DNA from 2 places in the Marinobacterium sp. xm-a-152 genome. Region 1 is predicted to be linked to the other one. Evidence: predicted binding sites of a transcription regulator. Region 1 holds the regulator's gene; the other holds the start of a gene.
The links. Region 1 encodes sigma-54, which starts transcription at its own class of promoters, with help from an activator protein. Its sites were predicted from a motif close to TGGCACNNNNNTTGCTNT; they were not measured.
Positions count from the first base shown of each region.

Region 2: flhA (flagellar biosynthesis protein FlhA) is a predicted target of sigma-54. The motif match lies at 9,104-9,121, and genes of this name have one in related genera.

Region 1 covers NZ_WBYI01000007.1:67,419-83,292, reverse strand. Annotated here, with positions in the region: gene XMA152_RS08355 (rod shape-determining protein) at 38-1,075, shown strand; gene mreC (rod shape-determining protein MreC) at 1,110-1,946, shown strand; gene mreD (rod shape-determining protein MreD) at 1,939-2,430, shown strand; gene XMA152_RS08340 (nucleoside triphosphate pyrophosphatase) at 2,430-3,014, shown strand; gene rng (ribonuclease G) at 3,026-4,504, shown strand; gene XMA152_RS08330 (YhdP family protein) at 4,554-8,267, shown strand; gene yjgA (ribosome biogenesis factor YjgA) at 8,270-8,791, opposite strand; gene mgtE (magnesium transporter) at 8,794-10,149, opposite strand; gene XMA152_RS08315 (HPr family phosphocarrier protein) at 10,179-10,448, opposite strand; gene rapZ (RNase adapter RapZ) at 10,457-11,317, opposite strand; gene XMA152_RS08305 (PTS sugar transporter subunit IIA) at 11,320-11,778, opposite strand; gene hpf (ribosome hibernation-promoting factor, HPF/YfiA family) at 11,791-12,081, opposite strand; gene XMA152_RS08295 (RNA polymerase factor sigma-54) at 12,134-13,633, opposite strand; gene lptB (LPS export ABC transporter ATP-binding protein) at 13,664-14,389, opposite strand; gene lptA (lipopolysaccharide transport periplasmic protein LptA) at 14,392-14,901, opposite strand; gene lptC (LPS export ABC transporter periplasmic protein LptC) at 14,876-15,466, opposite strand; gene XMA152_RS08275 (HAD family hydrolase) at 15,463-15,874, opposite strand, start outside.
Region 2 covers NZ_WBYI01000001.1:79,558-95,431, reverse strand. Annotated here, with positions in the region: gene queE (7-carboxy-7-deazaguanine synthase) at 1-605, shown strand, start outside; gene XMA152_RS00470 (ATP-binding protein) at 1,182-3,269, shown strand; gene XMA152_RS00465 (hypothetical protein) at 3,308-3,904, shown strand; gene XMA152_RS00460 (RNA polymerase sigma factor FliA) at 3,925-4,641, opposite strand; gene XMA152_RS00455 (P-loop NTPase) at 4,641-5,462, opposite strand; gene flhF (flagellar biosynthesis protein FlhF) at 5,479-6,795, opposite strand; gene flhA (flagellar biosynthesis protein FlhA) at 6,812-8,929, opposite strand; gene XMA152_RS12675 (LPP20 family lipoprotein) at 9,233-9,703, shown strand; gene XMA152_RS00435 (hypothetical protein) at 9,721-10,890, shown strand; gene XMA152_RS00430 (FimV family protein) at 10,905-11,342, shown strand; gene XMA152_RS00425 (hypothetical protein) at 11,373-12,917, opposite strand; gene XMA152_RS00420 (hypothetical protein) at 12,943-14,031, opposite strand; gene XMA152_RS00415 (hypothetical protein) at 14,040-14,723, opposite strand; gene flhB (flagellar biosynthesis protein FlhB) at 14,739-15,874, opposite strand, start outside.

The DNA.
Region 1 (15,874 bases):
GGCTTCTAAAGTCATCGCTTATAAGGTTTTAAATCCAATGTTTAAAAAGATTCGTGGTCTCTTTTCTAGCGACCTTTCCATCGACCTGGGAACTGCCAATACGCTGATTTATCTTCGAGATAGTGAGATCGTGCTAGATGAGCCATCTGTAGTGGCTATCCGCCAGCAAGGCAACCAGAAGACCGTAGCGGCTGTCGGTACCGATGCAAAAAGAATGTTGGGTAGAACGCCAGGCAATATTACCGCTATTCGTCCATTGAAAGATGGTGTCATTGCTGATTTCCACGTGACTGAAAAGATGCTTCAGTACTTCATCAGTAAAGTTCACAACAACAGTTTCCTTCGTCCATCGCCTCGCGTTCTGATTTGTGTACCTTGTAAGTCAACTCAGGTTGAGCGTCGAGCAATCAAAGAGTCTGCAGTAGGTGCAGGTGCTCGAGAGGTCTACCTAATCGAAGAGCCAATGGCGGCTGCGATCGGTGCTGGTCTCCCAGTTGATGAGGCAACTGGTTCGATGGTTGTCGATATCGGTGGCGGTACCACTGAGATTGCGGTGATCTCGTTGAGCGGTATCGTCTACTCTGAATCTGTTCGTGTCGGCGGTGACCGATTTGACGAGGCGATTGTTACTTACGTTCGTCGGAATTATGGAAGCTTGATTGGTGAAGCGACAGCCGAGCGAATCAAACAAGAGATAGGTACAGCCTACCCAGCACCTGAAGTGCTAGAGATTGATGTGCGTGGTCGTAACCTTGCTGAAGGTATCCCACGTATGTTCACGCTTAACTCGAACGAGATTCTTGAAGCCCTTCAAGAGCCTCTCCAGTCGATTGTTCAAGCCGTTAAAGGTGCACTAGAACAGTGTCCACCTGAATTGGCAGCGGACGTTGCTGAGCACGGTATTGTTTTGACAGGCGGTGGTGCACTGCTAAGAAATCTTGATCGCCTTCTGACGGAAGAGACCGGCCTTCCAGTGATTGTGGCAGAAGATCCATTGACCTGTGTGGCTCGTGGTGGCGGTAAAGCACTTGAGATACTGGATAAACAGGGTTTTGAGTTACTGTCACGTGACTGATCTTTAATAACGGCAACGCGAAGGGTTTAAAGTCATGATCTTTAAAAGTGGTCCGTCGCGTTTGCTGTTTACTCTTCTCATAATCGTAGCGCTCTCTATCGTTGCGCTCGATCTTACCTCCAATAAATTTCGTGAAGGCAAAGCCTATCTAAACCTTGTTGCTACCCCCTTGCAGTGGTTGGTGGATTTGCCAGTCAAAATGGCAGGTGGCGTTTCAGATGTGGTGGTCAGTCGAGCCACACTGATTGCAGAGAATGATGAGTTGCGAACAGAAGCCATTCTGCTAGAACAAAAAGTGCTACAAAACGCGACTCTTGCCAGTGAAAATCGCCGTTTAAGAACTTTGCTGAATGCTCGCCAAAAGGTGGAGGAAGAGGTTCAGATGGCAGAGTTGATAGGCGTTAGCTCTGACCCTTTTCAGCATGAAATATTGATTAACCGCGGTGAACAGGATGGAGTTGTTATTGGGCAACCTGCACTGGACTCCGGCGGTATCATGGGTCTTGTCGTTGATCTTGCGCCCGTCACCAGTCGAGTCATGTTGGTGACTGACTCTAGATCCTCTGTGCCTGTTCAACTCTTACGTACGGGTTTCCGTACCCTTGCGCTCGGTAGTGGATCCACTACTGAGCTCAAACTGGACCACATCCCCAATACTGAAGATATTCGTATTGGTGACCTACTTGTTACCTCTGGGTTGGGCGGCGTCTTTCCAATGGGTTACCCCGTCGCTGAGATAACCGAATTTAGACAGGAGCCTGGTCGCTCCTTTGCAGTGGTCAGAGCAAGGCCAACGGCAACGCTTGATAAGAGCCGCTATCTGCTTTTGGTTCAGCAGGTGAATGGATTAAAGAGGTTGGAGAGTGAGTGATCAAGCCTCTGGTGGTGGCTTTTTTGTCACACTGGCTACTTTTCTGCTAGCAATAACGCTGAGTCAATTTCCTTTGGACAGCTCTCTGCAGTGGTTCCGGCCAGACTTCGTTCTGTTGGTTCTTTTCTTTTGGCTTATTTGGGCCCCCAATCGTGTTGGCTTAGTCTATGCGTTTTTTATTGGGCTATTACTGGATTTAATGCGAGGCTCAGTGCTCGGTTTAGGTGCTCTATCTCTGACTCTGATTGCCTTCATTACACAGTTACTGCACAGTCGGTTAAGAGTGTTTCCAATGCTTCAGCAGTCCTTTGTGTTGCTGCTGTTGGTGGGGCTGAATCAATTGATCTACTATTGGATGCAAGGTCTGGTTGGAAATTCTGCTGATACACTGCTGTTTCTTTTGCCGGCTTTGACCAGTGCGCTTCTCTGGCCATTCGTGTTTATGACTTTGCGTCGCTTGGCACGATCCTTGGATTTGAACTAATGAACGTGGTTTTGGCCTCTCAGTCACCTAGACGACTGGAGTTATTAAAACAGATAGGGATCTCTCCAGAAGTGCATCCGGCTCATATCGATGAGACACCGTTGAGCGAGGAAACACCTGAGGATTATGTAAACCGCCTGGCACGTAATAAAGCCGAAGCCGTTGCACAACACTACCCAGGGGCTCTGGTAATAGGGTCCGATACCAGTGTAGTGATCGATAATCAGATATTAGGGAAGCCTGAAAGTCCTGATCACTTCTTTACTATGTTTAAACGCCTGTCGGGTGCCCAACATCAGGTTATGACCGCAGTGGCTATTTCTGATGGTCAACAGACTCGCAGCGAAGTGGTGATTACTCAGGTCAGCTTCTATCCTGTAAATAAGAGAGAGATGGAGCGCTATTGGCTCAGCGGAGAACCTCAGGATAAAGCGGGTGGCTATGGCATTCAGGGCATGGGTGCACTGTTTGTCAAAGAGATTAAGGGAAGTTACAGCGCAGTCGTGGGTTTGCCGATCGCTGAAACTGGAAAGATTTTAGAAAAATTTGGATTCTCAGCGTGGACCCAAGGGTCTGTTGAGTAAGGAGTAAGGTTTTGGGTGAAGAGATACTGATTAACTTCACACCGATGGAGACTCGAGTCGCAGTCATTGAAAATGGCATGCCGCAAGAGATCTATGTTGAGCGTGCAAAACGTCGCGGGATTTTAGGCAATATCTATTTAGGACGAGTGGTACGAGTACTTCCAGGCATGCAGGCTGCATTTGTCGATGTGGGACTTGAGCGAGCTGCTTTCATACACGTTGATGAAGTCGTTGATCAATCTCTGACACCGGATGAGCGTGCTGCTCTCTCCATTGCTCAGGTGTTGCGTGAAGGCGAATCGTTGCTAGTACAAGTCACTAAAGACCCTATTGGCAGTAAAGGGGCCCGATTGACGACTCATATATCTCTGCCATCACGCTATCTGGTCTTAATGCCCGATGCCTCTCATATTGGGGTCTCTCAACGAATTGAGGATGAAGAGGAACGAGATCGCTTAAAGCAGATTCTCAGATCTGAGTTGATCCACCCTGACGATGATACAGCTGAGCCTGAGTATGGTTACATTCTGAGAACTGTGGCTGAAGGCGTGACAGAATTGGAATTAAAAGCCGATATCAGTTTCTTACATCGCTTGTGGGAGAGTATTCAGAACCGAGTCAAAGGGGCGAAAGCGCCGGCAACCGTCTATGAGGACCTGCCGCTAAATATGCGAGCACTCAGAGACATGACTCACTCTGAGATTGAACGTATCAGAATTGATTCTAAAGAGACCTTTCAGCGTGCACAAAGTTTCGCTCGAACACTAGTCCCTGAAATTGAATCAAAGCTGGAATACTACCCAGGCGAACGTCCCATTTTTGACCTCTTTAACGTTGAAGAGGAGATGGAGAAGGCACTGGGTCGCAAAGTTGAGCTTAAGTCGGGCGGCTACCTGATCTTTGACCAAACCGAAGCGATGACTACGATTGATATCAATACCGGTGCTTTTGTCGGCCATCGCAATTTGGAAGAGACGATATTTAAAACCAATTTGGAGGCTGCGACGGCGATTGGTCGCCAACTGAGGCTTCGTAATTTGGGTGGCATTATTATTATCGATTTTATCGATATGGAAGACCCAGAACACCAACGGCAAGTTTTACGCACTCTGCAGCGACAGCTAGATAAAGATCACGCTAAATGCAAAGTGACCGGCGTATCCGAGTTGGGGCTGGTTGAGATGACGCGTAAGCGTACTCGAGAGAGTTTAGAACAGGTTCTGTGTGAAACCTGTGAGACCTGTTCAGGTCGAGGCATGATTCGTACGCCTGAGACGGTGTGCTATCAAATCTTTCGAGAGATCTTGCGTCAACATAGGGCCTACGATACCGACTCCTATTTGGTCATTGCGGCTAAAGCCGTGGTTGATTATTTGCTGGATGATGCATCAGACCATGTCGCTGAACTGGAGTCGTTTATTGGGAAAACGATTCGATTCCAGAGTGACACTCACTACAACCCAGAACACTTTGATGTGGTTCTGAGGTAGCGGGGAATTCATGGTTCGGCATACGCTTTGGGTCAGTTGGTGGGTTTTGATGGTAGCAGCACTGTTAGCCATCTTGCTAACGGCTGTGCGCTTAGCCTTCCCTTTGCTGGGCGATTACCGAACCGATATTGCGGCTCAGCTTAGTCAATATCTTGGCGTTGAAGTCTCGATAGGTGAGCTTGAGACTGGCTGGCGCGGCCCCTATCCAACTTTTGAGTTTAAAGAGATCCATTCGGATATCGACTACCTCAAACCAAAGCAGATCGAGTTTCACCTCCAAAACATCTCGTTTGAATTGGATCCATGGCGTTCATTGATTGATGCTGCACCTATTTTTCAACGGGTCACGGCAAAGGGGTTGAACGTAAAATGGCGTCAGTCTGAAGGGCGGTGGTTAGCTGACTCGAATCAATCAAAGACGGATAATCGCGCAATCGATACGTTGATTGCTATTCTATTTGAACAGCCTTCCATCGAATTTTCTGAATCACAACTTCATCTGATTCCAGAATCAGGTCGCTCTCGTTTCATCAATCTGGACAATATGTCTCTTGAAAGCAGTGAAACAGAGCATCAATTGAGCGGTAGTTTTTGGATGCCAGTGTTGGGTCAAGATAGTCGCATGCGTTTTGCGATTCAGCACCAAGGTCAATCCACAAACGGTCAGCTACTATTACCTTTCTATGTTGAACTCGATAACATTGGCTCAGAGTTGGCCGATCTTGCAGGGGTCGAACAGCGCTTCTCTATTAGTGCGAATGCGCGGCTATGGGGGCAGTTGCGTGGCGCCAGTCTGGATTATCTTGTCGGTAATTTATCAGCCAATAGCTTGCAACTTGTACTGCCCGATGAGCTTGGTGAGCTGGCACTAGAGCAGCTTTCAACAAATTTCTCTGTTCAGTCGGTTGATCGTGATTATCAGCTGCAACTTCAAGACTTTTCAACCCTCTATCAAGGCAGTGAATTCTCACTGCCACCGACTGCGATCGATTTAAGTACTGGCGTCAATGGTTGGATGGCTAATCGAATTCAACTGGCTGAGCTTAATCTATCAGACCTGTCGGCTCTTGCGCTTAACCAGCCTTTGGGTGATCAAAGCAGAGAGGTGATTAAATCGCTCTCTCCCGGTGGTTTAGTCAAAGGGTTAACCGTTGATCTTAGCCAGGGATTTGAAAACCTCTCTGTGGTCGGTGAGTTGTCAGATGTGTCGGTCAAATCCTGGAAAGGTTCACCTGCTGCATCACAGTTGAATGGTTCGTTTTATGTTTCAAGTGACCGCGGCTGGGTAGATATTGACAGTCAGCAGCTTGTCATGGAATTCCCAACGGTCTACGACTGGGCATTGCCGTTTAATTTTGCGCAAGGACGTGTTAACTGGCAGCTCCACAGTGATTATGTGGCCGTTGGATCTGATCTATTAGAGCTGGGGTTGAATAACATCCGAACACGAGGCCAGTTCTCGATTGATCTACCCTATGATAAAGAGCAACAAGCGCTACTTAATCTATCGATGGGGCTTAAGGGCGCAATAGCCCGAGAGGCTCTACTGCTAACTCCGCCTAAGGTTGTCGGTGAAGGGCTTTATAGCTGGTTAAACAGAGCGCTGATTCAAGGTGATGTCAAAGAGGCCGGTTTAGTTCTGGTGACTCCGACTAGGCTTGTGGCTGATAGACCTAAGCCATTGAGCGAGCTCTACGTAGCGGTAGAGAATACAACACTAGATTATCAATCACCCTGGCCCGTGTTGAACCGGGCCGAAGCCATCATTCATGCTCGAGATGGGGCAGCTCGTGTTCAGTTAGAGCAGGGCAGTGCTGCAGGTACTGAGATCGGTTTTGCAGATCTTTGGATGGAGAGTGGCTCTGGGGAACTCAAGACCTTGTTAGCGATTGAGGGTTCTGCTTTTGATTTGAACAGCCTATTTCACAGTGAGGCGTTGGCCAACAGTGTTGGCAATAAGCTAGGAGATTGGCAGATCTCTGGTAGTCATAAATCATTAGTGGATTTACAAGTTCCTCTCAAAGGAGGTTCCCCTAAACTGCAGGTTCAATCTGAGCTGAATCGTGGTGTTTTCATCTCCGAAACCCAACGGGTTGCCGTAACGGATATAGACGGTACTATTGATTTTGATTTAGAGAGCGGACTGTCGGCTGAGGGTTTGAAAGCAAGCTTCTTAGGTCGAACTTTTGATGTGGATATCTCAAGTGATTTAACCGCTACTGATATTCAGATTGCTGGTCGAATTGATTCTCAAAGTTTGATGCAATGGGCTGGTATTCCTTTGTCAGGTGTCATCTCGGGTGAAATTCCACTCAACTCGACATTAAAGCTCTGTACTAAACAGTGTCAATCGACTCTAAAAGTGGAGTCTCAATTAACCGGTACCCGAGTAGATGCTCCAGACTATTTGGCACATCAATCTTCCGATATTAGCCGTTTGAGCCTTTTGATGACCTTGCAGTCATCACCAACATTACAGCTTAATTATGCGGATCGTTTAAAGGCTCACCTAAATTTAGATTCACCCTTAACCGGTAATATTCGTCTGGGTGGCAATCAGGCGAGCTATAAAATATCTGATCGCCTTCACATTGATGGATCCCTTCCTTCAATTGAAGTTGAGGAGCTACTTGGCTTTATTGATGCTCTATCAGGGCCTCAATCTGGAACTAAAGAAAGGCTTTCCGTTACGACAGCCATCGAGATCGGACAGCTGAATATTGGATCTCTAAAATTTGAGTCAATCCTTGCTGAAGCTAGTAATTCTAATGATTTGTGGTCTATTGCACTGGATGGTCGTGATATTCAGGGTGTTATAGATTACAAGCTTGCAGATTCCAGCTTGGACTTAAATCTTCGCCACCTTCACCTGCGCACACCAGAGAGCGATCCATCGATAATAGAACCAGAAGTTCCATTGCCTGATCCGACACCCATCGAGGTGATTAGCAAAGTACCTTCAACCAACCTTCTGATTGAAAATCTTGTGTGGAATGATGATCAATGGGGTCGTTGGACAACCCATCTACTTCCATCTGGCAACAGTCTCTTGATCGATCAATTGGAGGCCGATGTCGCAGGTATCAGCTTAACTGGACAGGGTATCTGGTCAGTCGGTAAGGGCGAGCAGAGTCGCATTGCCCTGAGCGCAAAAGGGAGTAACCTTGCAGACTATCTTGAGTCGATGGGTGATCCAAGGGCGATAGAGACGAAAAGTCTCGCCGCTGAGTTTGCACTGAGCTGGCCTGGTGCACCTTGGTCATTCAGTCGTTATCGCCTAGGAGGTGATCTGCAATTTGACCTTCGTGATGGACAGATTACTGAAGCTAAAGGTAACTCAGCACTTCTTCGATTGTTTGGAATACTCGATTTTAACAATCTATTTAAACGACTCCGCCTCGATTTTAGTGACCTTTATAAATCCGGTATCACCTTTGATAAGCTGGTCGGTAAGTACCATTTAGAGGATGGGGTTGCAAAGACTCAAGAGCCACTCATTATGAGAGGCGCTTCGGCCGATTTGACTGCAGAAGGCTCTTTAAATCTTATCAATAGAACAGTGGATAAACGGGTCGATGTGATTTTGCCACTGACAGGTAATTCACCACTGGCCGCAGTCCTACTTGGGGCCCCTCAGGTGGCAGGAGCCCTGTTTCTTATCGACAAGTTGATTGGTGATAAGATCAATGAAGCGACTAAACTGAGCTATTCAATGACAGGCCCTTGGCGAGAACCTGTGCTTGAAATCATTAATAAGAAATAACGTTAAGAATCGTCATCTAAGTCACGAAGGTACTGAAATATCTTTCTGAAGTTGGCCGGTGGCTTGTTCTCTTTGCGCTCTTTTTGAGCATTTCGAATCAAAGCTCGTAGATGCTGCATATCACAGTGTTCAAACTTCTCCATCACTTCAGAAAGCGCTGACTTGTCTCCGGCTATCAATCGTTCACGCAACTGCTCAAGTGCATGAAATTTTTGGTTATGAGCAGCGCTAGCTGAGTCGAATTGGTCAATGGCGACACGAATCGCATCGGCATCCTCTGTACGCATCAATTTGCCGATGTACTGAAGTTGACGTTTTTTCGCACCATGAGAGGTGATTCTTGTCATCTCTGCACAGGCCTCTGCTAGGCGTTCAGACATGGGGACTTTCGCTTGTTGATCAAGTCGTAACTCAGTGATGCGACCACCCAGTTTTTGAAGCTCTTCAGCTTCTCGTTTAACCTGGCTGCGGCTGACGAGTTCGATCTCTTGATCACTCTCTTTTGAAAAATCTTTACTGCTCATAATTAACCGTAGAAAAAGGTGGCTAGTCCGAGGAAGGCAAAAAAACCTACCACGTCTGTAATGGTGGTGAGTAATACACCCCCGGCTAGTGCTGGATCGATTCCCGCTTGCTTAAGGGTCAGTGGCAGAAGGCTGCCTGCCATAGCGCCCGCGACTAGATTGATCACGATGGCCATTGCGATCACTATACCGATGGTCATATCTTGGAACCAGAGGACAGCAATGGCGGCCACTACAACAGCCCAGAGTGACCCGTTGATGATGCTAACGATTAACTCACGGTTAAACAGCCAGCCAATATTGTGTCTTTCAATGTGTCCAAGTGCTTGGCCACGAATGACAAGAGTGAGGGTTTGACTGCCGGCGATACCACCCATTGAGGCGACGATTGGCATCAGTACTGCCAAGGCTACAACCTGATCGATGGTGGCTTCGAATAGGCCAATGACGGCCGAGGCCAAAAAAGCAGTAATAAGGTTAATTCCCAGCCAGACTGCACGACGGCGACTGGTTTTTAGTACCGGAGCAAAGGTGTCTTCATCCTCGTCCAGACCGGCCATGCTCATCAGTGAGTGATCGGCGTCTTCTCGAATGACGTCGACTACGTCATCGATGGTGATACGACCTAGAAGCTGTCGATCCTCATTGATAACAGGGGCCGAGATCAAGTCGCGCTGTTCGAAGATTCGAGCTACCTCTCGTTCAGGAAGATCGGCAGGGATTGCATGGTCATTCTCGGTCTTCATGATTTCACGAACCAGCATCTGTGGGTCTGAAATAAGAAGTCGAGTAATAGGAAGTACACCGATTAGTGCGTTGCGTTTGCGACTCACCACGAAAATACTGTCGGTACTGTCAGGTATCTCACTGTGTCGACGTAGATAACGAAGCGCCGTCTCAACCGTGATATCAGGTCGAATGGTTACCGTATCGGTATTCATCAGACCGCCGGCCGTATCATCGGGGTAGGAGAGTACCGCTTCAACCCGTTGGCGATTCTGCAAATCCATGTTTTGCAGCATCTCTTGCATGACCGTGTTAGGAAGTTGCTGAAGAATATCGGCTAAGTCATCGACATCGAGTGACTCTGTCATCGCCAAAATTTCTGCCGCGTCTAAATCGCTGACAATTTCAGCCTGAATATCTTCACCGAGGTGTTGTAGAACCTCACCCTCTATCTCTGGGTTGAGCAGGTTCCATACAATGCGACGTTCGCGAGGAGGGGTTTTCTCTAGAAGGTGAGCAACTTCCACAGGCCGCATGCCCTTGTTGAGCATGTAGCGAATCTGTTTGAGATTATCTGATTGAAGGGCTTCGCTTAACGTATCTAGAGCGATCGGTGCTTCGTCCGTACTCATGCAGCCCTCCTTTACGAGTAGGTTAGTCTCTACTCATCTTCGTCAAAACGGTTATTTATGATCTCAATCACGGCATCCATCGCGGCGGATTCATCAGCGCCATCCGTTTGTATGATTAGATCTGTTCCTTGGGATGCAGCCAACATCATAATGGCCATAATGCTTTTAGCATCGACTGTTTTGCCATCTTTTGTGATTTTGATGTCACAACCAAACTTACCTGTTACGCCAATAAGTTTAGCCGCTGCACGCGCGTGTAGTCCCAATTTGTTGATTATAGTAACGTTTTTTTCAATCATTGCGAAACTTATTCTGATAATTCTCGATGGCGTACTTGGATGTTATCCATTCTGTCAGCAAAGCGAGATGCAAGGCTCTCCGCAATGTATACAGAGCGATGTTGGCCGCCCGTGCAACCAATGCCAACAGTAACATAGCTTCGATTATTTGTTTTGAAATGGGGAATCCACTTCACAATGAACTGCTCTATGTCATTAATCATTTCATTCACTTCATCGGAAGCGTTGAGAAATTTTTTAACCGGTTCATCTTTCCCAGAGAGAGGGCGCAACTCTACAAACCAGTAGGGGTTAGGAAGCACCCTGACGTCAAAGCTGAAATCAACATCTAATGGAACGCCGTGCTTGAAGCCAAAGGATTCAAACTGCAAAGAGAGCGCTTGCTCTTTACGCTGTGCTACCCTCAATTTAATGGTGTCACGCAGTTCATAGAGTGAAAGCCGAGTGGTATCAACTCTCATGTCTGCAGAACTTGCGATGGGTTCAAGCAGATCTCGTTCTAAGGCTATTGCCTCTTCCAGTCCAATATCTTGGTTGCTCAGCGGGTGTTTTCTTCGAGTGGCGCTGTACCGTTTCAATAGGGTCGCTTCTGATGCGTCAAGATAAGTGATCTCGATGCCTATATCTTCTCTAGCCCTCAAGGATTCCATGATCTCTGGGAAGGCTTTTAGGTCGGTATGCTGGTTGCGGGCATCAATGCTCACAGCAATCAGGGGTGCGGTATTCTGGTCGTTAAGCATCTGCTCGACCAACGCTGGCAATAGCGTCGCTGGTAGGTTGTCTATGCAATAGAACCCAACATCTTCAAGTGCTTGCAAGGCGGTACTCTTCCCTGAACCACTGCGACCCGAGATAACAACGACTCTCATGATTAGACCTTTGATAGCTCAGTTGCTTTATTGAGTAGGGCCTCAGAATTCGTGCAGTCTCTAAGTGAATTAAGGGCTTCGGGCTTGCTGAACAGCTCGGCTAAACCAGCCAGTGTCTTAAGGTGCTCATCATTTCCATCATCGGGCACGATCAGTGCGCAGACAAGATCGACCGGCGCTGAATCGATTGAATCAAAATCGACACCGTCATCAAGTGTGATTAAGCAGGCGGATGCTGTTGAGCAACCTGGGATCCGACAGTGTGGTATACCCACGCCAGAACCTATTCCTGTACTGCCTAACCGTTCACGATTGAGAAGGCCTGTAAAAATTTCATCTTCTGTCACGCCATCAACTGAAGAGGCCAGCTTTTCGCTGGCCACTTGTAGAAGGCGTTTTTTACTGGCGACTGACTCCCGGCAGGCGGTTGTTTCAGTCGTCAGTAGGTCACCTAGTTGCATGTTGTCGTTCGTTTATTTGTGAGATTTCATTTTTTCTTTATGCTTGATGATTTGGCGATCAAGCTTATCCACTAAGCCATCAATCGCTGCATACATGTCATCATGCTCATCAGAAGCTACCACTTGGCCACCGGCTAAGTGAACATCAGCCTCGGCTTTTTTACCCTGCTTTTCGACACTGAGAGTAACTTGTACATTCTGAATGTTGTCGAAGTGACGTTCTAGCTTATCGAACTTGTTACGTACGTATTCACTTAGAGCTTCAGTCAGGTCCACGTGATGACCAGTAATATTTATCTGCATATGACTTCTCCTCGTCTTAGGCGGAGTGAAAAAATGAGGCCGCCCACCTCAATTAAACCAAACGCTTTCTCTCATTTGAAGGTGGAATGTTGAGAACTTCGCGATATTTAGCAATGGTTCGTCTTGCAACATTCACCCCCTCTTTATCTAGTAGTGTAGCAAGCTTACTGTCACTTAGTGGCTTGCGAGGGTCTTCTTCTGAAATTAATTTTTTAATGATTGCTCGAATCGCAGTTGATGATGCACCACTGCCGTCACTGGTAGCCACCTGACTCGAAAAGAAATATTTCAATTCAAAGACACCGCGCGGGGTGTGCATGTATTTTCGAGTTGTAACACGGGAGATGGTGGATTCATGTAGATCAACGGCTTCAGCAATGTCGTGAAGAATAAGAGGCTTCATCGCCTGTTCACCCTGTTCAAGAAAACCGATCTGTCTGGAAACGATCTCCGTTGAGACCTTTAAGAGGGTCTCGTTGCGGCTTTGTAAACTCTTTATGAACCAGCGTGCATCCTGGAGATGGTCTTTTAAAAATTGGTTCTCCGCGGAGTTGTCTGCACGTTTAATCATGCCTGAGTAGACATCATTGATACGTAACTCAGGAACTACGTCGTTATTTAAAGTGAGTGTCCACTCCCCAGCGCGTTTACGCACGATCACGTCCGGTACGATGTAATCAGTATCACCCAGATCTAAAGAGTCTCCTGGTGTTGGGTTAAGTGATTGAATCAACCTAACCACCTCTGACAGTTGCTCCTCTTTGAGCCTCATACGGCGCATCAAAGATTTAAAATCTCGACTGCCCAACAGGTTTAAATAGTCGGTCGCTAGGCGCAGTGACTCTGCGCGCCAAGGTGTCTCTATGGGTAGCTGTCTTAACTGGATTTTCAAACACTCTGCAAGATCACGGGCACCGACACCGGGTGGGTCAAACTGTTGAATGCGGTGAAGTACTGTCTCCACCTCATCCATTTCCACTTCAAAAAAGAGTTCAGGTAGTTCCTCTTGGCAGTTAAGAAGAATGTCCTGCAGATCGGTGATCAGATAGCCACGATCATCGATAGAGTCGATAATCATCTCAGCAATGTATCGATCAACATCGCTGAAATTAACCAGATTCAGTTGCCAGTTAAGGTGGTCTTGGATGGTTTCAACCGCAGCGTCATTATCACCTGGCATCCAATCATCATCACGATTGGAATTTGAAGAGCTTTGGTAAGTATCGTCCCATTGACTGTCGGTTGAAAGCTGTTCAGGGATGTCATCAGTAGACCAGCTATCTTCCGGCTGAGACGATTCGAACGTCTCTTCGATCTCTGAATTAGATTGGGTCTCATCTAAGGTTGATGACTCTTTTTGCTCAATGCTTTGAGAGTTCTCTTCACTCTGATCTTCTTCATCGGCTACCTCCAGTAGTGGGTTACTATCGAGTGCCTCTTGAATCTCTGTCTGTAGCTCTAAGGAGGAGAGTTGCAGCAATTTGATCGCTTGCTGCAATTGTGGGGTCATGGACAGGTTCTGTCCGACTTTGAGCTGTAAAGAGTGCTTCATTAAAATGATAATTACTTAAAAGTGTGAGAGTTACAAGCGAAAATCATTGCCCAGATAAGCCTCTTTAACGGCTTGATTCATCATGATCTGCTCAGGCTCACCCTCTGCAAGAATGTTACCCTCACTAACGATGTAAGCCCGTTCGCAAATGTCGAGAGTCTCTCTGACATTGTGATCGGTTATCAGGACGCCAATACCTCGATCTTTAAGGTGCCTGATGGTCTGTTTGATGTCGCTGACAGAGATGGGGTCTACACCAGCAAAAGGCTCGTCCAGTAGGATGAAGTCAGGGTCGTTTGCTAGGGCTCTTGCAATCTCAACTCGGCGTCTCTCACCCCCAGATAGGACCATCCCTTTGGACTCTTTGATGTGAGTGATATGGAACTCTTCTAGTAGAGATTGAGCTTTCTCGTGTTGTTGATCTTTGGTCAGGTCTTTTCTCTGCTCCAGTATGGCCATCAGGTTATCGTAGACACTCAGCTTTCTGAATACAGAGGCCTCTTGCGGAAGATAGCCTAAGCCGCGTTTTGCGCGCTCATGAATAGGCATTCTAGTGACGTCGTCGCCATTGAGACGAATGTTGCCTCGATCCGCTCTGACCAGACCTACAATCATATAGAAGCAGGTTGTCTTACCCGCACCGTTGGGCCCAAGCAATCCGATAATCTCACCAGGCTCAACAGTGACGGACACATCTTGAATAACAGAGCGTCCTTTGTAGCTTTTGGCTAGGTGAAGGGCTTCGAGTGAACTCATGGTTAATTATCTTTTTTAGGCTGAAGAACCATTTTGACACGCTGGCTTCCGCTCTCACTGCTAAAGGCTTTTACTTTAGAGTTCGCCATGTCGTAATTAATTTTGGCGCCAGTGAACTCGTCACCACCCTGAGTCACTCTGGCGTTCCCCGTAATTAACAGCAGTTGAGAGCTTACTGTGTAATCTAGAGTTGAGCCCGTTGCATAGGTAATCTCTTGGTCCAGTTGAGGGCGTTGTTCGAAGTAGGCTGGAGCACCTTTTGAGATAATCTGATTGATGGTGTCATCATTACCACGTAACAGATCGACGGTTTCACCTTTAAGCACCATTGATCCCTGGGTGATGATGACGTTGCCTGTGTATCGAGTGACTCCTTTGGCCTCATCAATATTAGCTGAGTCTGCCTCTACGTAGATGGGTTCGTCTCGATCGGTTGGCAGCGCTAAAGCTGATCCACTAAGAACAACTGTAAAGGCTAGAAATAGGTTACTGGTCAGTGCTCGAAGCGACATAGGCCCCCCTCACGGTTGAATGAAGATCTAAGGTGTTTAATTCCGTATTCAGTGTCATGCCAACCCCTTTGGTTGAACCCTGGTTGTTCAGAAATTCGACGGCTACATCACTGGTCGCCAGATTCTGTTCTGGAAAGTAGCTCAACTGCTCTGTGAAGAGTGCAGTGTCTTTCTCAGAATCTGGATTATGGTGAAGCTCTACACTGCCTTCAAGGTCTAGTTGACTGTTGTCGTCAGCAAAAAAGCCCAGATCAGCATTGATGGTGTGTTCAGTCGTGCCATCTTGGCGATAGCCTACTGAGAAAGGTGTTGTTAACTTCATCTGTTCTGAGTTAACTAAATGCTCTGCTCGCGGAGTGTGGGTGACAGAGCTTAGATTGCCCGCTTCAGACCAACGAGTAAGAGTGGCGTCTATTACAAAAAAATCAATTCTGTTCGGGTTCTCTTTTAGGAGTACGCCCTCTTCAATATCGCCTTGATTCAATAACAGTGTGAAGATCAAAAAAAGAGCAATCAACGTCGACGCAATGGCTAATCGAATTTTCGCTCTGAGATTAGTGATCACTTAAACCGCTCCAACGCGCCGTCTAAGGTTCCTTGGCAAGCCATAATCAATTCACACAACTCACGTGCAGCTCCGCGACCGCCTGATTGAGTCGTAATATGATCGGCGTTCTCTTTAACGAGCCAGTGACCATTCGGAACGGTGACGCCAAAGCGAACCGCTTTTATGGCCGATAAGTCAGGCAAGTCATCGCCGATGTAGGCCGTGTTTGAAGCGTTAAATCCGGTGTTTTTCCAAAGCTCTTGAAGTGCGGTTAATTTATCTTCTCGGCCTTGCTGTATGTAATTAATACCCAGTGACTCAGCGCGTTGGATGACTTGATTAGATTGTCTACCGGTAATGATGGCGGTTTTTACGCCGGATTCCGTTAACAGCTTTATGCCAAGGCCGTCCAGTATATTGAAGCTC
Region 2 (15,874 bases), on a different contig from region 1:
AAGGCGAAGGCTTTCACGCAGGACGCCCTGCGGTGTTCTGTCGCTTTACCGGTTGTAATCTTTGGAGTGGTCGTGAAGCCGATCGAGTGGCTGCAGTCTGCCAATTCTGTGATACCGATTTCGTGGGTACGGATGGTCAAAACGGCGGCAAGTTCACCTCCGCCGAAGCCCTGGCACAAAGGATCGCTAGCTTCTGGCCAGATCCTAAGCAAGGACAACCCTTTGTCGTCATCACCGGGGGCGAGCCTGCCCTGCAGATGGACAGCGATCTGATCGATGCTCTACATAACCAAGGGTTTGAGATCGCCATTGAGACCAACGGCACCCTACCGCTTCCAAACGGAATCGATTGGGTCTGTGTCAGCCCCAAAGGGAGCTCCGAGATTCTTCTTTTAGAGGGCCACGAGTTGAAGCTGGTCTACCCGCAAAAAGAGCTCAGAGCACAGCCAGAACAGTTCCAAAATCTAAGCTTCGAACACTTCTACATCCAACCCCTGGATGACCAAAACGCGCTTGAAAATCGTGCACGTTGTATCGAATATTGTATGCAAAATCCTCAATGGAAATTGAGCATTCAGACCCACAAAATCCTTGACATCGACTGATCGTTTTTAACCTTTAATTCTCTAAAATCGACCACCCCAGTAACCATGGGGGCTAGCAAAGTGTGCTCACATTATCTGTGGATAAACCTGTGCACAGAGTCATCAAAGGTGAACTAAAGCGTCATTAAAAGGTAAAAGCAGAAAATTGGTTAAAATTTAACCAATACCATTAAGCCTATAATAAACAATAACTTACATTGGCAATGTAATCTTAAATTGTCTATTTTGGGCCTAACTTGTTCATAATGTCGAAAATAGAACTTAAGTTAGTACTTTGGCGACACTGATGCAGAATTATGTTATTTCAAACTAAGTTTGATACTGGTATCAAAATGATTTGAATTTAAAACTGTGCATTGGAAAGGGTTGTGGATATATATTAGTGTAATCTAATGTTTAAATTCAAATTAAGCTTGATATTCAAATTATAATGACCATGAATCATGTCTAGTAGTACGTATTGAAAAACAGCATCAAGATCAAATAAATTTTAGTTTCATTATTTGTAATAGTTGCCACACGTCTGGCTCAAGGTTAACCTCTAAAATTGGTATATACGATTTAAAAAAAACGCCAATGGACGAGCAGAAAAGAGAACTTCAAAAACAGGTAAAAAGTGACATTGTCGATCTAATCTATCGACAATCAGTCGGCGCTTTGTTGATGACGGTTATAAGCGCCTCAATTCTGGCATCTATCATATGGGATAATGCAGACCATCTCTCGGTCGTTATTTGGTTAATTTCTGTTTTTACGTCGATCATATTTCGCGGCATCATTTTCGCCCTCTACTTCAAGAATAACCCCCAAGGTGTCAACCGTGAAAAGTGGGAAATTCCATTTGCAGTTGGCGTACTCATTAGCGCTGCTGTATGGAGTATCGGCATTACTATCATTGCAATCGATTTGGCGTTAACCGATCAAATAGCTGTATTCTTTTTCCAAATGGGGATGGCCGCAGGAGCGATATCTGTTTTTGGTGCTATTCGCTATATTGCTCTATCTACTGTGGCCATAATGCTTGTTCCAGCAGGATTACTTTTTGCATTTTCCGGTGAGACTTTCCAAACATTGATAGCTGTTGGCGCCAGCTTGTTTCTCATCTCGACCATTCGCTCAACTAAGATTCTGGCAAACACGCTAAATGATGTATTCAATTTAACCTACAATCTTTCTGATCAGGCTGTAAAACTAGAAATTGCACGGCAATCTGCTGAGCTAGCTAAGAATACACGCGGGCAATTTATTGCATCTCTAAGTCATGAGATACGAACACCGTTAAACGTAATTTTAGGGATGATTGAACTGCTACGAGGACGTTTTCAAGACCCACAGAATGAGCACTATTACAAATCCCTAGACTCTGCGAGTAAACACCTCTCATCTCTTGTCGATAACGTACTCGATTTCAGTAAAATCGATGTGGATAAAAACGTTCTCTCGGTTAGGCCGGTGAACCTATTAGAGGTCGTCCAAGATGTTGTAGACGTTTTCTCTGATCAAGCTAAAACAAAAGGTATTACGCTCACTCTTTCATCATCTAATTTGACCAAATCAACCTGGCTAGCCGATCAACAACGTCTCCGCCAAATTCTTTTTAACCTAGTGAGCAATGCAATAAAGTATAGCGATTCAGGTGAAGTGACTCTTAGCGTCTACTCTAAGGATGAAGGTGTTGAGTTCTCTGTTACAGATGCAGGAAAAGGGATCCCTAAAGAGCAGATTCTTCATATTTTTGACCCATATTACCAATCTCCACACCAAAAACTGGACCAGCTCTCTAGTACAGGTTTGGGGCTATCTATCTGTAAAAAACTTGCTCATCAAATGGGCGGGGATTTAAATGTTGAATCTGTGGTAGGTGTAGGCAGTATCTTCACTATTTACCTGCCTCTAATGCATTCAGAGTCTGTAAAACCACAGAAGATGATTGAACCAGATCCAGATACCCATACAGTTGAATCAATTCCCGACTTATCAGGTAAAAAGATACTGGTCGCTGAGGATTCACCTCTCAACCAACAGTTGATACGAGACTTTGTAGAGGGTACAAACCTTCAATTGATTTTTACTGCAAATGGTCAGGAGACCTTATCAGTTCTTGAACATGAATCAGTAGATCTTTTACTTCTGGACCTTCAAATGGAAGTAATGGGTGGTCTTGAACTGATTAATAGAATCCGTGCACAGGAAGAGAAGAGCGACCTACCCTCTACCCCTATCATCATTCAAACAGCGGATAATCGTCGTGAATCACGATTAGCTTGTTTAGACGCTGGTGCTAATCGATTCCTAGCCAAGCCCTTCTCTCGAGAACGCCTGGTATCTGAAATTATCGAAGCGTTAGAGGGTAATCCTAAACCCTGCCTCAATGGATCTGAGCAGATGGATCCGTCACTCATTAGGCTTTTCCCTCGATTTTTAGAGGGTACCGATGACTCCCTCATCAAAATTAATTCAGCACTTGCTGCGCAGGATTTAGCTCAAGCATCTAAAACGACACATGAAGTTAAAGGATACTGTGGCATGTTCAAACAGGATGATCTCTTCCAATTAGCGGGGTTAATTGAGAACCATTGCGAACAGGGCGAACTAGCCTCTGCAAAAAACCTATTGAATGAGTTTGAAATCTTGTTTAATGAGCTTAAAGCCAATTACAAATAGCGGGTAACACCACCGTTAAGGAAACCTTAGAGTTAACTATGAATTTAACAGCTTTAGGTACATTAACTATATTATCTCTACTGGTAAGTGGCTGTACCGGTATTATGGAGAAATCACAACAAGGCACTCCTCAACAGGAGAACAGTCAACAAAGCAATATTGGTTTTGGAAGCGAAATCGAAACTGATAAAGCGTGCCATACCTTAACTGCAACTCAACCCAGTATTGATCGTTTATCAAAACTCTCTAAATGCTATCTAGACTACTCGGTCTCATTGGGTAACAGAGTTGATCTAAAAGGTGAGCGGGAAGAGTTAATGGCTATCCAATCATCTCTTAATGACTTAGCAATACAGACACAGTCTATAGGAGAAATCTACTGCTCTCTTCAAGAACGATGTATTGTTGAAGTTACAAAAGATCAGGCAATCTTTAATGATTACTACCAGATCGCGAGTATAATTCAACAAATGAATGAAGCTGATGGTGACCCAAAGCGACTCAGTCGCGTCATCAAAACGGTCAATTCAAAGGTTAAAGATGCTGCTGGAAAACTTTCTAACAGTCAGCAGAGTGATGCAAATGAGATGCTTAAAGGCATTGGCGTTTGTAGTGGCATAGCCACTCAAAAGTAATTAAAAAGGTTAATCGATTATCAATTGATGTGTTCGACCAGCAGTTCCTGCAACTTTTTAATCGCTTGACGCTGAATCTGACAGACCCTAGATTCAGTTACATTCAGCACCATCGCAATCTCTTTCAGATTCATCTCTTCAGTGTAGTAGAGAGAAAAGATTAACTGCTCACGCTCATTCAGTTCTGAAATAGCATCAGCTAACGCCTCTCTAAACTGACTGTCACTTATTTGATCCGTTATACCCAACCCATCAAATCTTAACTCAGACTCTGCACCATCCTCACCTTCCGTCAAAGAGACTGTCTGGTATTGGTGATTTTTATTAGCATTGGCGTGATACTCATCTAAGCTCAGTCCCATATAGTCCGCCAGTTCAGTATCATAAGCAGCGCGTCCAAGACGTTGTTCAAGCTCACCACGCGCGATTGAAACCTCTCGAATATTGCTCATGACACTGCGTGGCAAAATACTCGAGCGGCGCACTTCATCAATCATTGCTCCTCGAATACGAAAACGAGCAAAGGTTTCAAACTGCGTCCCTTTACTGGCATCAAACGTTTGATCTGCTTCTAATAGACCGATCATGCCAACCTGTATCAAGTCGTCCAGTTCGATACTGGATGGAAGACGTGAAATAAGATGCAGGGCGACCTGTTTTACCAAGCCTGCATGCTCTTCTAATACCGAGGTAGCATGGACTCGATCATTCTCTTTGTAGAGGGATAAGTCACGCATTAGGCTGATGCTCTCTCAATTAAACGTTCAACAAAAAATTCCATTTGCCCACGAGCAGCATTTGGTTTCGGCCATCGAGATACCATAGCGGCAGCTCGCTGATAGGCTTTGGACGATTTAGAGCTTGGCGAGACCTCAAGCACCGCTTTTTGACGCTGGTTTGCTTCACTCAAGCGTGTATCTCGGGGAACCGCACATAGATAGTTAATCCCTTCACCCAAGAAGCGCTCAACCACACCATTCAGCTTATTGAATAGCTTCTCACCTTGCTCACTACTATCAACCAAGTTGGAAACTAGCCAGATATTGTTTACGTCATAGTCACGTCTCAGAAGTTTAATCATGGCATATGCATCCGTAATGGAACTTGGTTCATCAACCACCACAACGACGACGTGGTGGGCTGCTTGTAAGAATGAAAGCACGCCAGAAGAGATGCCTGCTGCTGTATCAATAATAAGATAGTCATACTCCTCATTGAGCTCACTGAAGGCTTGAATGAGATAACCCATCTGCTGTTCATTCAATTCCGCCATACTCTTAACCCCTGAAGAGGCTGGCACAACCTGAATCCCGCCTGGGCCATCAAGCAGTATCTCGTTAATACGCTTCTCACCGCTGAGTACATGTGACAAGTTGTAAGTCGCATAGAGACCAATCATCACATCAACATTCGCTAAACCAAGATCAGCATCAAGCAGAAGCACGCGATTGCCTGCCTTCTGTAAAGCCAGAGCCATATTGACTGCCGTATTGGTTTTACCGACACCACCTTTACCACTGGTAAGGGCGATGACTTGTACACTTTTCGAGCTGCTCATCATCAACGACCTAAATTTAAGCTACTGACTCATGTCTAGTTGTAGACAGAGACTCTTCAGATAAGGTTGATGTTGGAATTTCAAACCAATGGTTTACCAGTTCTGGACCGCTCATCGGATTGTAACAACGAGGAATTTCAGCCCCCTCTGAAGCACCAATGACTGAATGTGACGATTCAATGAGTGATGAAACCACACCACCGCAGCTGAGGGTTTCATCGAGTTTAGTGATGATCGTACCGCATACTTTACCTTTCAAGTCTTGGCAGTTTTTCTGGTTTACGGCTGTTTGGTTGTTGGCTGCCAAGGTTAGAATCACTTGAAGGTGTTCATTTGCTTCCATCAAGGAGTCAGCCAAAACAGATAAGCCATCTGAACGTAACCCTACACCGGCTGTGTCGATCAAAACCAGTTTCTTATGGGCTACTGAATTTAGACACTCTTTAAGTTGGCGTGTACTGGAAGAGTTAATCACCTCTACACCCAGCATCATGCCAAAAAGATTCATCTGTTCACGTGAACCGATTCGATTGTGGTCCTGAGTAATGAGGGCTACGTTATCTCGGCCGTGAACGAGTGCGGCTTGTGAGGCAATTTTTGCGATTGTTGTCGTTTTACCAACGCCTGATAGGCCAACAAAGGCAAAAATCCCACCATCCATTACAGGGTTGATATCGGCTGTACTCAGACGTTGTTTGAACCAATTCACACTGGTATCAAATACTTCAGCGTCAGCAATACTCGTAAGCGAGCGCTGTAGCTTGGCCACCTGATGTTTAATAACCCCCTGCTCATCCAATGTGCGCAACATATCTTTCGCGAAAACACCCATAGAAGCGCGACGCTCGTCGGACTCTTTTTCAAGATGAGATTGAAACATATCGCGCAGTAAGCTCATCTCCATCGCTAGGCTTTGTAAAGATGGTTGCTCAGTTGCTTGAGGCGAAGCAACATGAGAAGAATCACTAGGTTGTTCAGCTCTAGTTTTCTCGAGCAGTTTACGTACCTGATCAATACTATCTTTTTCCGATAGGGTATTGGGTTTAGGTTGGCGCTCTTCGGCTGAGCGACGTGCCTGCATCCACTCAACTGTCGGCGCACTATCAGCTTTTTCATGGACCACAGGGCGAGGTTTAGAGACGACTTCACCAACTGCAGCCTCTGGATCTTGCTGCAGTGAATAGCTGCCATCATTCAGATTAATAGCCACAACCACCTCAACCTGATTGCCTACCTTCTTATTTGAGAGAATAGCCGTGTCCTCTCCGTACAATTGTTTAATCTTTTCAAATGCCGTACGGGTATCTTTTTCAATTACACGCTTAATATTCATGATTCGCCTCAATCACTCAGTTCTCTAATCGATCGCTTTCTTTACGATCAATGGTTCTAACCACGCGGATACCCTGTTCATCAGGAATCTCATTAAAGCCAAGTACAACAAGACCTGGTACGCGGTGTTTAACAAATTTAGCTAACCAAGGTCGCACACTTGGCGACACGATTAGCACTGGTTGAATACCCTCTTCTACCAGCTGTTCACTGGTGGTGTAGAGGTTGGTTAACAGTTGCTCTGCAAGGGTGGGCTCAATGCTATCGCCGCCCATTCCTTGCTGAAGCACATTATGTAGAAGTTGTTCTAAGTCTGGAGCCAGTGTCATGACTGATAGGTCTTGGCCTATCTCAGCAAGCGACTGAACGATCATCCGACCTAGGCTAGGACGTACTGCTGAGGTAAGCTCCGCCGCATTTTGCGAGCTATCAGCTGAGTGCGAAAGTACTTCAACAATCCCTTTAATGTTGCGAATGGGCACACCCTCTTCAAGAAGATTCTGTAGCACCGCAGTGAATACCCCAAGGGAGATCTTTTTAGGAACTAGACTCTCAACCAGCTTAGGTGCAACAGTAGCCAACTGGTCCAGTAGCTGTTGCGCTTCATCATGACCAATTAGGTCACGGGCATTCTCTTGGAGAATTTTATTGAGATGCGTCGCAAGTGCTGTTGATGCATCAACGACCGTGTAACCCAACGTCTGTGCATACTCTTTTTGATCAGGCGTAATCCATGTAGCCTCAAGTCCAAAGGCTGGATCGCGAGTCTCAATACCATTTAATGCTCCATGAGTGACACCTGGGTTAATGGCCAATTCACGTCCTGGCATTATCTCAGCTTGACCACGCGTCACACCATTAATATTGATGCGGTATTGGTTCGGTGTTAAATCTAAATTGTCCCGAATATGAACGGTCTGTACTAGAAAACCTAACTGATGAGAGAGTTTCTTACGGACACCTTTGATGCGCTGCATAAGGTCGCCACCCTGCTCTCTATCGATCAGTGGAATCAAAGCGTAACCTACCTCTAAGCCGATGACATCAACCTTAGGCACGTCATCCCAAGAGAGTTCACTAATCTCTGTACTTTGTGTCTCTTCAGATTCGGAGGTATCAGACTCCTCAAGCTCATTGTTAGAGCGCTTGTAGGAGAGATAAGCCAAACCACCTGCAACCGCTGCCATTGATAGGAACATCAGATTAGGCATTCCCGGTATCACACCGATAATCAACAAGATGCCCGAGGTTACAGCTAAGGGCTGCATGTTACCCATCTGTGTCTTCATCTGACTGTGCATCGTTGTATCAGCCGATACGCGGGTCACGATGATTGCTGTTGCAGTAGCAAGGAGAAGTGACGGGATCTGCGCTACTAGACCATCACCAATGGTAAGCAGTGCATAGGTCTGTGCAGCGTCGGCTAGACTCATTCCATGGAAGGCTACACCAATGACTAAACCACCAACTATATTGATCACTAGAATGATGATACCTGCGATAACATCACCCTTTACGAACTTACTAGCACCATCCATCGAGCCGTAGAACTCTGATTCAGCAGCAACTTCAGCACGACGGAGTTTCGCCTCCTCTTTCGTCAAAATCCCAGCATTCAAATCGGCATCGATTGCCATCTGTTTACCTGGCATAGCATCCAAGGTGAAGCGTGCTGTTACTTCAGAAACACGGCCAGCACCCTTAGTGACAACCACGAAGTTAATAATCATCAGAATCGAGAAAACGATAATACCAATCAAGTAGTTTCCGGCGATGATGAACTCACCAAAAGCCTCAATCACAGATCCAGCTGCACCACTACCAGTATGCCCCTCCACTAACACAACACGCGTTGATGCAACGTTAAGAGCAAGGCGAAGCAGTGTTGCAAATAGAAGTACCGTTGGAAAAGAGGAGAAATCTAGTGGGCGAAGCGCACTAATACAGATCATCACGATGATCAAAGAGAGCGCAATATTTGCCGTAAAGAAGAGATCAAGAAGAAAGGGTGGAAGCGGAATCACCATCATCACGATGATACAAAACAGCACCAAAGGTATAGCCAAACTCGCACCGCCTACGGCAGCGAAGTTTCGCCAAATATTTGACAGCTGTAGCGTCAGTGCTTCGACCATATAAACCTAATCCAATTGGGCTTCTAAATTCTAAAATTAACTAAAAAATTACTAGATAATTTACTTAACTCATTGTTATATAATGATTTAAATTCCAAGCACACCTAGTAAAACCACTTTTTTCACGTCACAAAAACCGACGTTTTTCTTCAATATTTATCTCACATATCTACTAAAGCAAAGAGCGTGCCAACGCGGTGAAAAGCGAAAATAAAATTAGGCTAAAGTTATTTAAAAAGGGGCCGATATAGAGGGTATACATACGCCCTGAGTGGCGCACTGAAGAGTCAATTGGAGACGATCGTGAAGAAACTAACACTACTAATCACGCTAGCTACCCTTTCAATGGTAGGTTGCACCACAGTCGCCCAGAATCAAGCGCAAACCACAACCAAGATCGTGCCAGTGCAAGTAACTAGTGTGGAACAGCCGCTTTATGAAAAGAGAGTTATCATTAGCAGTGGCTACGCCAATATCAGCGCACAGCTTTCAGATAACCCTTCTCAACGCCGACTGATGGCTATACGTGCATCAAAAATAGATGCTTACCGAAATTTGACAGAAAAGGTCTATGGCCAAAACATTAACGCCACTACGACATTAGAAGAGATGGTAACAACACACGATGCTATTCGTGCTCAGGTCGATGGAGTTATCTTCGGTGCACGACTTGTGAGCATTACGCCGGTTGGAAGTGATAGCTATGAAACACGTCTCGAGCTTGATGAAAGTGATGTTGAAGTTATTCGCCAGCGCTTCCTTTACACCCAATAAGCTAGCAGAAAGCTATTATGTACTCTCCTAAACAGTTCAAACTTAAAAAACTTATCACAGCCTCTCTTCTTGGGCTGGTCGTTACTAGTTTTGCTGTTCAGGCTTCTGCACAGACGATTCAAGTTAAGGGAGTTGCAACCGTCAGTGACACTGAATCACAGATAGCCATTGATGCTGCGCGATATGAAGCGATTGCTGATAGTCTTCGTCAACTTACCCTAAGCCAACCTAACAGAGTGCTAAGCAGCACATTGGTGGGAACAAATCAGCAGCTTCATGATTCAACCTACATCGCAAGCCAAGTGCCACTCAAGGCGCTTAAAATCATCCATGAAGGTTTATTGGGCGGTGTTTATCAGGTTACAGCGCAAGCTAACGTTGGCCTACCAACCTTTGATCAGCAGTGCACTCCAAACCAGGGTTTAAAACATACTGTAGGTATCGCAATTAAAAACCACAGTGACTATGAAAGTGACTATCAACCTAGTTTTGATGCACCAGCTCTACTCCTCCATGCGTTGGAGAGTTTAAAGCGATCACTTCAACAAGAATCTACACTGGTTGTGAAAGAGCGACACTACTTTAAACATCATCGTGAAAACCCTTACAACGCAGCCTACTTGAATCATCGAGAAGTGCAGGATGAACAGTTGATCGAGCTCTCGATCGAAACTCAACCTAACGGAACGAAAAACAGTTCAAGTTTCACCCTGAACACCGTCCACTCGATTAATGCCGCAGGACTTTTACCTGTCAAACTTACAGCACCTAAAACCTTAAGTGATGAGACATACCGGTTAAGTGTAAAGCTTAACGATTCCGAGACATTGAGCTCACCAACGTTTTCAGCTGATGCCAACTTAAATCAAGTTGAGTCATGGATTGCCTCTATAAGAGATAACGTAAAACAGAGCATAAGTTGCCAACCGGTAACGTTCACTGTGACACCACGCAAAGATGGACGTGTAAAGTTGGCGGCGGGTAAAGAGCTAGGCATTACTGCTGGCCAACAGTTGCTTTTGCTTGATAAGACGAGTGGTTTGAAAATCGATTTAAGCGACATAAACAAAGCGAACTTTGGGCTCTACAGTGTAGAAAAAGTCTCAAAAAATCATGCCATTCTGAAGGTTGAGCCAGGCTCCCTAAGCGTCACTGCCACAGGCAAGAAAGTGGTTATCCCATTTTAATGGAGCGAACAGTAATGAAAGTAAAACCCCTAACAGCTCTACTTACCTCCTTAGCACTAACATGCAGTAGTCTAACGCTTGCTGCGGATCGTCCAGATGTAAGTGAAGCGCTCTCTGTATTACTTAGTGACTTTGATCAGACAGAGCGAATGCTGAAACGAGCACCCGGAAAACTAACTCCGGGGTCTGAATACACACTTGCAGAGGGTGATACCCTAAGAGCTGTAGCATTAGCTAGTTATGGCAATACACCTTTAAATCAGGAGATTGTACGCAAGCTTATATTTGATCAGAACCGCCAGGCGTTTTTTCGAAACAACCCGGAGTTTCCATTAGTGGGAAAAGTGTTACGGATTCCGGATATTGAAGATATTCGTGCCTATATTTTCAGCTATGAGAAGGGCACAAAATTCCCGCATGATGGCAAAGATACGTGGATTAAATACCCTTAAACGCTTAGTAAATGACTAACGAAAAATAGGTTAAAAGGTGGGGATAGGTTCAATAGTAAAAACTGAATCAGGGATGTCGATTTGGGAGTCTAACTCGATTGAGGGCTCATCAATTTTAAACCCATATTTTGTCACCGGGCCTGCATCAGAATCGGTAATTTTAATAAGCTTCTTCAACTCAGGTTTTGCTTTAGCAGTTTCCACAGTCTCAGTTTGATTATCGGAGGCTCTAGCAGGTTTTAATTTAACAACAGTTGGATTAACAGGCTTTAGATCAGCTTTTACAACAGGTTTAGGCGCTGGTTGCTTTGGGGGCTTAACCACCGATTGAATGTCGGTGTTAGTCACTTTTGCTATCTTAGATTGCTGTTTTGCTTTCGGTTCAACCTTCTTAACTTTCTCAACTTGCCCAGCTTTCTCAAGTAACTGCTCAGGCTCTTGCTTCACGTCATCAATCTGTTTCTGATTCATTGAAGTAGCATAAACTTCAGCCAAAGATCGCTTTTCTGATACGAGATTAGGCTCTAATTTTTTAAGCACTATTTTTGGTTTCTCTTCCTTGGACTTCTCTACCGTTAGCAACTCTGGCTTAGGTGTTTCAGCCTCAACGATTTGATTAGGTTGTGAGTTTACTTTTGGCTCAGCGGTATCAACAACGATGGTAGCAGTCACATTTTGAGGTACAAAATCCTCTCCAAACAGATCTTCCATACGGGCAACCTCATCAACCTGCTCCACCTTTTCAAGATCGGTTTTATCAACTGTTGAGGTAAAGGCACGTTCAATCAGATCAGTCGTATCATTTATAGGCGAACCGAATAGCGTTGGCTGCACACTATGCTCTGTTGGAACCTTCACTGAATCTGTAGTCTCCTCCACTTTTGGGGAAATGGGCGTTGGGGCAGCCTGAATGAGAGTGACGAGTGGTTTTTCTAACTGTTGAACAGCTTGTTCTGCTTGTTGCTCTAATGGCTCTGATTGGACAACCTCTTCAACAATTTTTTCATTGGGCTTTTTATTGGCCTTTTCATTTGCTATTTCATAGCTCTGCTCATTTGCCTTTTCATAGTTCTTCTCTTTGGTCTTTTCGCTTACCTTTGCATGAGTCTCTTCGAGCTTTGTGTCGATATTACTGGGTATAGAATTGCTCAATACTACATCTAGATTCTTAGATTGGTCGCTTTGACCTGCTTCAATAGATTCAACCTTTGTAACAACTTGAGCTGATTTAGGCACTACGGTGTCAATAACTACTGTAGGTGCAGGTTCAACCTCTTGTGAATTCACTTGAGCGAGATTTTCTAGGTACGTCTTCACTTGAATAAGCAAAGGCTCTAACGCTTGATCGGTTTTTGCGAGGTAATTTGCCAACTCTTGACCAAGGGGTGTATCAAGAATCTTTTGTTGGGCTGTTTGGTATAGAGCACTACTCTGATCACGTACCACCTTCACTGGATACATGAGTGGATCATCATAATTTAGTGGACCAGGCTCAGTACCTCTAAGCACAAAAATGCCCAGCATCACTGTCAGTAGTGACGCCTGGGCAACAAATAGCTTAAAGAGTGCTCTCATCCAATCAAACTCTTAGGAGTAACCTTTAACAAGGGAAGCCGAGTACCGGTTTACAATCCCCTTCACTTTGAAGAAGCTCATCCCCTTTTTTCGGATAACGCAGCGCATCACTACCATTAGAATCTGCCGGTGCAGCCTTCTGGTTTTGTTGATCGTAGTAACGCTGCTGTTCTAACTGAATCAATGCATCGAGCTTTTTCAGTAGACCAGTATCCCGCATCTCATTGATAGCAACACGCAGACTAGCAAGCTCGTCTGCTGCCTCAGCAAAGCGAACCTCATTAAGCTTCACACGTTGATCAAGAGATGTCGTCTGCTCGACTAGACGATCGAATTTAATCTCAATACGTTTAGCAATACGCTCAATCTGTTCAGCTGAGCGTTCAATACCTGACTCTTCACGCTTCTGTGCCTCTTTCTCAAACGCGTTCATCGTTCCTATAGCTTCGGCAACCTGCTGATTCAACTCCCCGTTAATCTTGCTAAGTTCATCCAAGGCTTTTCGAAGGTTCTCGACACGCTTAATGTCAGCGTCCATCTGTACAACCCGTTTACCCACCGTAAGCATAATCTCATCAGCTTGAATGGCACTCTGGGTAAAACGTTCCATTAAAACTCCGCTGACCGAAACACCAATCACCATCAGGACAATAAACACCCAAAACATAATGTATTGACGTTTTTGTACCTTGGCCATCGCTTCGTTGAACGCACTAACACTACCAATCACTAACTCAGATGAGTCATTGGCATTGCGAGCAGCAGAGTTAGCTGCCTCAGCAGAATCGATCACCAGATCAGCCAGTACCTCTACGGTACTTGCGGTATCCGCAGCATTAAAGGTATCGCTCTGCTGTGACATCTCTTCAGTCTCATGTTCAGATACTGACTCAGACTCTTTTTCATCAAGTACTGCAACAGCCTCTGATTCAGAATCGTCTTGCGAAAGTGTCTCCTGTTCATTTTCAACTGACACTTCACTATCAAAGACTGTCTCTGCAACAGTCTCTGATCCTTCCGAGGTATCAATAGGTGTCTCTTGAAGTTCAGCCTCATTACCTTGCTGATCAATGGCCTCTTGTTCAGCCGCTACTTTTTTATCGTCTTCACTCATACCATCACCTATTTCAACGCGTTGCGTTTCTCGTTGAGTCGTTCCGTCTCAGCTTTAATCTCACTCGTACCCGCTTTCACGTTACCCAAACGTTCTGCTAATTTTTCAGGCAACTTAGTAGCATCTCCAAGCGCTCCGATTTTGGCTGCATTTTTAGCGGCCTCCATCGCCGTATTTCGCACTTCATCAGCAAGACCGTGCATCTCTGATTTCAAACGTGATATCTCTTGTTCAGAATGAGAGATCGAATAGTTACCACCACCAACAGAGACTCCTCCCTCACGGAAATGGAGATGACTGTTGATACCACTAGAATCTAAATCACCATCGAGTGCGATACCCGTAACAGCACTCTCCGGATCTGCATCAAACTGCAAATCAGACATTCTTGGCTCACCCGATTGCACTGCTGAGCCTGAAAAATTGATATCTGAGACATGGTCTGAACCGGAGGTACCATCAAAAGCAATATCGGACATGCCAGCCTCATTACGCCCCTCAAGACTGACCTGAGTATCCATTGGACCTTTAGTCTCTTCACTCGTTAAAATCGTATCGCCTATAGGGCCATCCAAGGGTTCACCCGTCTCAGCATTAATAGCTACCCGACCCCCTCGTTGCTCTATTGGAGTCTCTTTGGGGTCAGATATGATGCGTCTAAATTGCGTATCTTCTTTATCTTTCTTAGCCATAAAGCACTCCTTAATTTAATGCTTAGTTGCATCTGAAGCGGGTTGACCATCAGTGTCGAAATGGAAATCTGATGGCACCTCTACATCTGGCATTTGAGCATCGGCTCTTCCGCCATATTGACTATCGTTGACCGCAAACACATAACTTAGAACCTGGGCCACAGCTAAGTAGAGTGGCTCTGGAATCTCTTCGTTCAAGTCAGTTGTGTAGTAGATCGCCCTCGCCAAAACAGGCAAACGAACGATCTCAATCTTGTTCTCACGCGCAACGTCTTTAATGCGCTCACTCATATGGTCAACACCCTTAGCGACGACTAAAGGCGCGCCTTCAGCATTCTGGTCATACGAGAGTGCAACAGCGTAGTGATCCGGGTTTACTATCACTACATCGGCATCAGGGATCGCATCAATCATGCGCTGTGATGCAATTTCACGCTGTTTCTGACGTATCGCCTGTTTTACTTCAGGACGACCTTCGACCTCTTTAAACTCATCCTTCACCTCTTGCAGCGTCATCTTCAATTTTTTGGTGTGCTGATAGAGTTGAAATGGCACATCAATCGCTGCAATCGCAAGCAAGGCAAAGCACATGTAGAAAACACACCAAACTAGAATGTTTCCTGCCTCTACGAAAGCGGCCGTTCCGCCCACACGACCAAGGTGCAAAAAGCTGTCAGAAAACCAAAGCAACACGCTATAGGCTACAACTGCAACCAAACCAAATTTAGCTATCGCTTTAAGAAGCTCAACAAGCGCCTGAACACCAAACATTCTGTTAAAACCTTTGGCTAGACTCATCCGGCTAAGTTTAGGCAGAGCCGCCTTACCAGAGAAGACCCAGCCACCTAAAAGTGCGGGCGTTACCAGGCTGATCACAAAGGTCACCGCTAACAGTGGTATCACTGACTGGATACCCTCACTAAAGAGTTTTGCAAACTGTACCGGCATACTCGAGCTATCAAAGAGCATTTCACGTTCAAGAGTGAGGCCAGATGTCAGCATCTTAGTTAACGCATTCACCATATCACCACCGGTGAAGATCAAAATAGTGCTCGCAGCAATCATAATTGCGGCCATAGCTAGCTCTTTAGAGCGCGCTACATCCCCATCTTCACGTGCCTTCTCTAGGCGACGAGCGGTGGGGAGTTCGG